2 regions of the Desmospora activa DSM 45169 genome follow, and region 1 is predicted to be linked to the other one. Evidence: a T-box and tRNA genes for the amino acid it is inferred to sense, from the RefSeq annotation. Region 1 holds a T-box; the other holds one or more tRNA genes.
The links. A T-box is a leader RNA that pairs with one kind of tRNA and senses whether it is charged. The one in region 1 lies ahead of ileS (isoleucine--tRNA ligase), so its partner is inferred to be a tRNA-Ile.
Positions count from the first base shown of each region.

Region 2: it encodes a tRNA-Ile, which carries the amino acid that the T-box ahead of ileS (isoleucine--tRNA ligase) is inferred to sense. The anticodon was not compared.

Region 1 covers NZ_PZZP01000001.1:1,813,184-1,816,589, forward strand. The annotation lists gene ileS (isoleucine--tRNA ligase) at 1-1,447, opposite strand, end outside; T-box leader at 1,487-1,716, opposite strand; gene C8J48_RS08810 (DivIVA domain-containing protein) at 1,935-2,600, opposite strand; partial or broken gene C8J48_RS08815 (DivIVA domain-containing protein) at 2,625-2,795, opposite strand; gene C8J48_RS08820 (YlmH family RNA-binding protein) at 2,940-3,406, opposite strand, start outside.
Region 2 covers NZ_PZZP01000001.1:1,921,946-1,925,351, reverse strand. The annotation lists gene C8J48_RS09380 (2'-5' RNA ligase family protein) at 1-343, opposite strand, end outside; gene C8J48_RS09375 (phosphatidylglycerophosphatase A family protein) at 613-1,152, shown strand; gene C8J48_RS09370 (hypothetical protein) at 1,454-1,687, shown strand; tRNA gene C8J48_RS09365 (tRNA-Met) at 1,757-1,832, shown strand; tRNA gene C8J48_RS09360 (tRNA-Asp) at 1,839-1,915, shown strand; tRNA gene C8J48_RS09355 (tRNA-Ile) at 1,924-1,999, shown strand; tRNA gene C8J48_RS09350 (tRNA-Val) at 2,015-2,089, shown strand; gene C8J48_RS09345 (M23 family metallopeptidase) at 2,534-3,406, shown strand, end outside.

The DNA of each region.
Region 1 (3,406 bases):
TATGGTCAATCGATTCATCGGTGATATGAGGATGGCTACATTTTTCACAATAGAAGATGGGCAACGGCACTCCCCACACCCGTTGCCGGGAAATACACCAATCTCCTCGATCCGCAACCATATTGTGTAGACGCACTTCTCCCCAGGCAGGAATCCACTTCACCTCGCGGATCGCCTCTAGCAATTGTTGGCGAAAGCCGTCAATTGAGGCAAACCATTGCTCTGTCGCCCGGTAAATAACCGGCTTTTTTGTGCGCCAGTCATGGGGGTATTGGTGAGTGAGAAAGGTTAGCTTCAACAGATAACCGGTTTCATCCAATTTAGCGGTAATCGCTTTATTGGCCTCTTCATAGAAAAGTCCTTCAAAGCCAGGAGCCTCAGCCGTCATTTTTCCTTTTTCGTCAACCGGGCATAAAACCCCTAAGTTATATTTCTTGCCCAGTTCAAAGTCTTCCGCTCCATGGCCCGGTGCCGTGTGTACACAACCAGTACCGGCATCCAAGGTGACGTGGTCTCCCAGAACAAGGGGACTTTCTCGGTCATAGAAAGGATGGCGACAGATCACATCGGATAGTTGCGAGCCTTTAAAGGTCTCTCCTTTTTGATACTCCTCGATTCCTGCCAATTTCATCACGGAATCGACCAATTCCTCCGCCATCAACCACTGCTGCCCACCGGTTTTGACCAAGGTGTAGGTAAAATCGGCATGGATTGCAATGGCCAAGTTCGCCGGAATCGTCCAAGGAGTCGTCGTCCAGATAACGACAAAAGCATCTTGCGGCAGGATTCCGTTTCCATCCTTTACCGGGAATTTGACATAGATGGAAGGGGATCGTTTATCCATATACTCGATTTCAGCATCGGCAAGTGCTGACTCTGACGACGGGGACCAATAGATGGATCGATACCCGCGATAGATGTGTCCCTTCTTCACCATCTCACCAAAGACGCGCACTTGCTCCGCTTCATATTTCGGTTTCAATGTTACATATGGGTTCTCCCAATCACCCCGTACACCCAAGCGCTTAAACTGTTCCCGTTGTTTATCGATAAAGGACCAAGCGTAATCCTCACAATGCCGACGGAATTCAACAGGGTCCATTTTTTTGCGATCTACTTTCTTTTTGGTGGTAACGGCATGCTCAATTGGCAGACCGTGTGTATCCCATCCTGGAATATAGGGAGCATCATATCCTTGCAGCGAGCGAAAACGGACGATAAAATCTTTTAAGATTTTATTCAACGCGTGACCAATATGGATATCGCCGTTGGCGTACGGAGGGCCATCGTGGAGGATAAATTTTGGTTGTCCTTGTCGTCGTTCCAATACCTGTTCATAGATTTGTACCTCTTCCCACCATTTTTGCATCTCCGGTTCCCGGTTGGGGAGGTTCCCCCGCATGGGAAAGTCGGTCTGCGGCAGGTTGAGTGTTTTTTTATAATCCATATCCCCTACTCCTTCCATCATAAAAAAACTCCTCTATCCCAAAGGGACGAGAAGTTACCCGCGGTACCACCCTGATAAGCCTCTACGCTGAATGCGTAAAGAGCCCACTTTTCATTCGTAACGGGAATGACGCGGTTCTCCCTACTCCTTTCACGTTTCAGGAAAACAGCTCCCGGGTGATCTTCGACAGGTGCTTGGACCGGGCTCCCACCTTCCCCGGTTCGCTGAACCAATGCTACTCTGTCTACTCTCCCGATCCTTGCCTACACATGTTTGCTTTTACCACTCTCCCTGCATACGCAGGGGATTTCCCACAGGGACTTCCTTCGGTCGCTTGGGTGATCTCCAGTAGTCCAGTGAGTTCCTAAGCGAACCGTAAACCCCACGGTAAAATAGCGCTTTGTCACTATAACTAGACCAGACCTACTGCCTTTTGGTTTGCCTTTCAGTCTAGCCATTGACAAACTGTCACATACGTGCAAGAGGATTAGAACATCGCTTTCCGCTTCATTTTACGGGAAGTACGACGCAATTCCCGGCGAGGCTCGTCCTCTTCTTCCATATAAGAAGCCTCACTATCATCCATAGACGCGTGCGTGTTATAACTGTCCGTATGACTGTAATCCTGTTGGTGAGAACGGCCTTCCATTGCCAGTTGTTGCGAATCTTGCTCACTGTATTGCTCCAGCTGTTCCCCCACTTCTTCCAGCCCTTCTTCCAGTTCTTCGAGGGATTCCCAATCGGAGTTGTCCAAGATATCCAGATGGGACTGAACCAATGTGCGGAAACGGGCACGGTACACTGTCGCTTTTTGCTTCAGATCCAACAGCTCACTGTGAATGGCACGCGCTTTTTGCAGCGCTTCATTAATAATCCGATCCGCATTTTTCTCCGCTTCCTGAACGATCAATTCCGCTTCTTTCTTAGCGTTTAAGCGCACCTCTTCCGCAACTTCCTGCGCCACACGAATCGATTTGTGAATGCTCTGCTCCATCGAAGAGAGTGTAGCGGATGAGAGGGGAGCGGGGGCATTCTGAACCGGGGCCGGAGGTTCTGGAGCTTGGTAACGTTGCTGAACAGCCGGCGGTTGTGGGGCGGTATGTTGTGGTTGCGGTTGTTGCGGTTGGGGCGGTTCATGATGCACCGGCGCCATCTCCTGCTCTTCCAGCGCTTGCTCCAGTTCTTGCTGCAACTCCTCAACCTGTTGTTCCAGTTGTTGTTTCTCTCGAATCAGGAATTCAAAATCCTTGATAATCTGATCGAGGAAGTCGTTCACTTCATCTACATCATAGCCGCGAAACGAGCGTTTAAATTCTTTGTTGTGTATATCCAAAGGACTAAGCGGCAAGATTGACACCTCCTCAAAGGATTGGCTTCGCCATCTTTATTCTACAATGGTAGCAAAATTCCTTCCACATGGCTACTGCTGTTTCAAACCGCTCAAGAGCGGAAAGCATAAAGTGGCGAAGCAAAACGAAACGATGTTCTCTTCCTACAAGTATCGAATCAAATTTAACAAGAAACGCCCTTTTTTGGAAACACCCAATTTTTCCCACACCTGAATTCTTCCGAATCCTCGCAGGGAAATCATATCTCCCTCTGCCACGGTTTCAGCGGGGTTTTCTGTCGATTTCCAGTTGATTTGTGCCTGTCCATTTTTAATGATGGCTGACGCCCGGGAACGGGAAAGGCGGAAACCTTCCGCCAACACCGCATCCAGGCGTAAGGAAGCCACCGATACCGATGCCGTTTCGGTAGAGATGGTGGGAATCGTTAGCTCCCCACGGTCGATCCTGTTGACCGTAACGGAATGACGACCGATCCGTTGCAATTGGGAAACGATAAAGTCGCCCAGCTCCACAGCCACAATCACTTGGCATCTACCCTGTAAGGGAAGAATATCCCCCAGCTTGTCCCGTTTTAAACCTAAACCCAGAAGAGACCCCAACACGTCAGGAT
Region 2 (3,406 bases), 110 kb from region 1:
GGGGAATAAATTTGTAAGCACTCTCATGATGTAACATGCCGGAATTGATTTTCTCGTGCAATCGACGGATGGAGTCTTCTTGCTCCAAGGCGATATAGATCACATTATTGGTGGGGTAAAAGCTACTCACTTTTGTTAGTGTAATCGGAAAAGGTGCTACTTCTTGAGATACCCGTTCTAAATGTTCAATTGCCTGGGGCAGTTCGTCATCCTGCAAATCAAACGCTTCCTTTAAGGTAATATGGGGTGGAATCCAGGCATAGTGAGGATCATAGCGCTTTCGATAAGAGTTGATCAAATCCTGTACTTTTTTTTCAGGAAAAAAAGTGATTCCGTATTTCATGTCGCTCCCTCCTCGGATTCGGCTGAAGCCCTTGGTTAAGGTTTTGGTTGTCGCCTAAATAAGTGCAGACTTTTGCCGAATTGCTAAACGCTTCATCACTCCATTATAACGCTTACTTCTTTATGAATAAAGGGAGTAGCCGGACTTCTGTGGTAAAATCTCCGTTTTAAGCATTATAACCCCGGCATCAGTAAAATAAATATGGCTTTGTTTTTCTGTGATAAAATGGAGGTGGTATGATGTGGTGAAACATGGAAGGAGGAATAGACATGAAGCGGCGAGTGCATAGCAAAGAAGTGAAACAAGCAGCTGTTGATCGTCTCCGCCAGCGCGGAGTCACAATAGAAGGGATCGCGGAGATTGTATTTCGCATGCAGTCCCCCTATAGCCAGGAATTGACGATAGAAGATTGCGTAGAGAGCGTGATTGCCGTTTTGGAAAAGCGGGAGATGCAACATGCCATACTGGTTGGGGTGGAGCTAGATCTATTGGCTGAAAAAAATCAGCTGTCTGAACCGCTACAGTCACTCGTTCAATCCGATGAAGGGTTGTTTGGATGCGATGAGACCCTGGCTTTGGGATCGGTATTCGGGTATGGAAGTATTGCGGTCACCACATTCGGCTACCTCGATAAGCATAAAATCGGATTAATTAAGAAATTGGATACCAAAAAAGACGGACCCGTCCATACTTTTTTGGATGACCTGGTAGCCAGTATTGCAGCTGCAGCCTCAAGCCGGCTGGCCCATCGCATCCGCGATCGGGAAGAAGCGGAAGAAACGCAAGCAAAGAAGGAGACATCGGCGTAAGGTACGCAGGGTGATTGGATGGCGGGTGGGGCGTAAAAACGCTCCCCGCTATCCCTGATGCTTCGCTGATGAAACTTTATGCAGCAAAAGATCCGTCGCATGAAAAAACCGGACAGTTGCTGTCCGGTGTAATAAGGAGGGAACATCTGTCCAAAAGACCAGATTGTTGAACAAGCGCAATTGAATTCAATTGCTGATTTATCGTATGAACAGGAGACGTCAGCGGTTTGGGACTATAAGTAAAATGGTCGTCAGCCCGGTGGATGAAACGGACCCGCCTTTGCCACACTAAAAAAGGCAAATGGGCAAAGAAAAGAGGGAAGTGTCGGTGTCCGATTGGATTTATTGGGCAAAATTGTATGATACCCGTTTTCAAGCGCGTTGTTTGGCAACCCGTATGGAGGAAGATTGGTGGATTTATGGGTACGACAGCCCGGCGGAAGTGGAGGTTTACCAATGTAAAAGCGGACGATATGGGGTTCGCTATATGTGGGAATCCAGACAGAACCCTACAAAAAGCCGTTTCCAAAAATAACGGTAAAAAAAATCTCAAAAAACCCTTGCATCAAAGATCTAAATCATGTATATTAATAAATGTCGCTGCCGCGGGGTGGAGCAGCTGGTAGCTCGTCGGGCTCATAACCCGAAGGTCGCAGGTTCAAATCCTGCCCCCGCAACCAAAATATGGAGCTGTGGTGAAGTTGGAGTTCACGCCGGCCTGTCACGCCGGAGGTCGCGGGTTCGAGTCCCGTCAGCTCCGCCATATTTTTTGGGCCTATAGCTCAGTTGGTAGAGCGGTCGGCTCATAACCGATTGGTCACAGGTTCGAGTCCTGTTGGGCCCACCAACACAGAGGCTTTTCGGGCAGTTAGCTCAGGGGGAGAGCGCTACCTTGACACGGTAGAGGTCACTGGTTCGATCCCAGTACTGCCCACCACCGAAACCCTTAGATATGAGGGTTTTTTGTTTTGTTGGGGCTCCAGCATAAATACCAAGAGCCCCCGTTCCTAAATAACACGGAAAATCAGGTCGGCCCACGGTTGCAGAGAATTGTTGATATGCTTTTTTTACCCAGTCAGGAGCAGCAAGAGAGTCAGAGGCGAAGTCCTTTGGTAAAAGTAGACGCATTTACATCCTCCTAATGTCTAATTATCGGTGCTTTTCCTTATTTTCATTGTATTACAATCATTGTGTCATAGAAAGAATTCGTTTTAGGGAATCTGTCTATCGTATTAGTTTTTTTTGCCTATCTGATTCTGTTTGATATGATCCTTTATCTCCTGATTCATATGGCGAAAGATACAGGGAAAGATGGGTCTTTTTTCTTTGCTTGTCCGTGTTACAATGATAAAACAGCAAAAGATTGTATGAGGGGTGAGCTATGGGAAGACCAGTGGTCATGGTGGCTGCCGGCTTGTTGCTGATATTGCTGCTTGTGGCTGTCGCTCATTCGGTAGCACCGGAGGTTTCCGGAAAATCCGCTTTGGTTCAGGATAAAACTGGGCAAACGATAAAACCGGAAAAAGAGTCCCTGCTGGTTCGAAAGGTTGAGGGACGATCTTATTTTCATTTGCAGGAGTTAAAACGATTAGGGATTCAAATAGATGTGGATGAAGAAATGGGAACCGTAACCTTAAACGAGGGTGCGTTAACCCTGCACCTGGTGCGGGAGGCGCCGGTTCTTAGTCGCAACCACCGCTATCTACCTGTTGACGCTACCCCTTTGTGGGAAGGGGAGAATGAGATCTGGATTCCGGTGGAAGTGGTGGAGGTTGGATTTGATCGATCGGTGAAAGTGGATAGTGTGAAAGGTGTGGCGACGGTGGGGCCTCCAGCGGCGGAGGCGTCTGCATTTTCCGATCATTCCCCTGATTCCCCTGAAGAGATAAGCGTCGCCCAAATGATTGAGTATTTATCATTTTTATCCAGTCCAATCGAGGGTGCACAGGTGAGCAGTCAACCCTCCCACCTCCCAGGGGCGCCTCGCACTTATCGCGGCGGTACGCATGAAGGGTTGGACTATTATACGGCTGCTTCGGGGATGGTGATTGATACCGATACCGCCGTCATCGCTGCAGCAGATGGCATCATTGTCCGGGTGGATCATGATTATGTGGAAATGTCGGAAAAGCAACGAAACCGCTTGTTGGAGATTGCCGCTCGTCATCAGGGACAAACGCCTGCCCATATCTTTGACAAGATGCGAGGACGAACCGTTTGGATTCAACATAAAAACGGTGTGCTTACTCGTTAT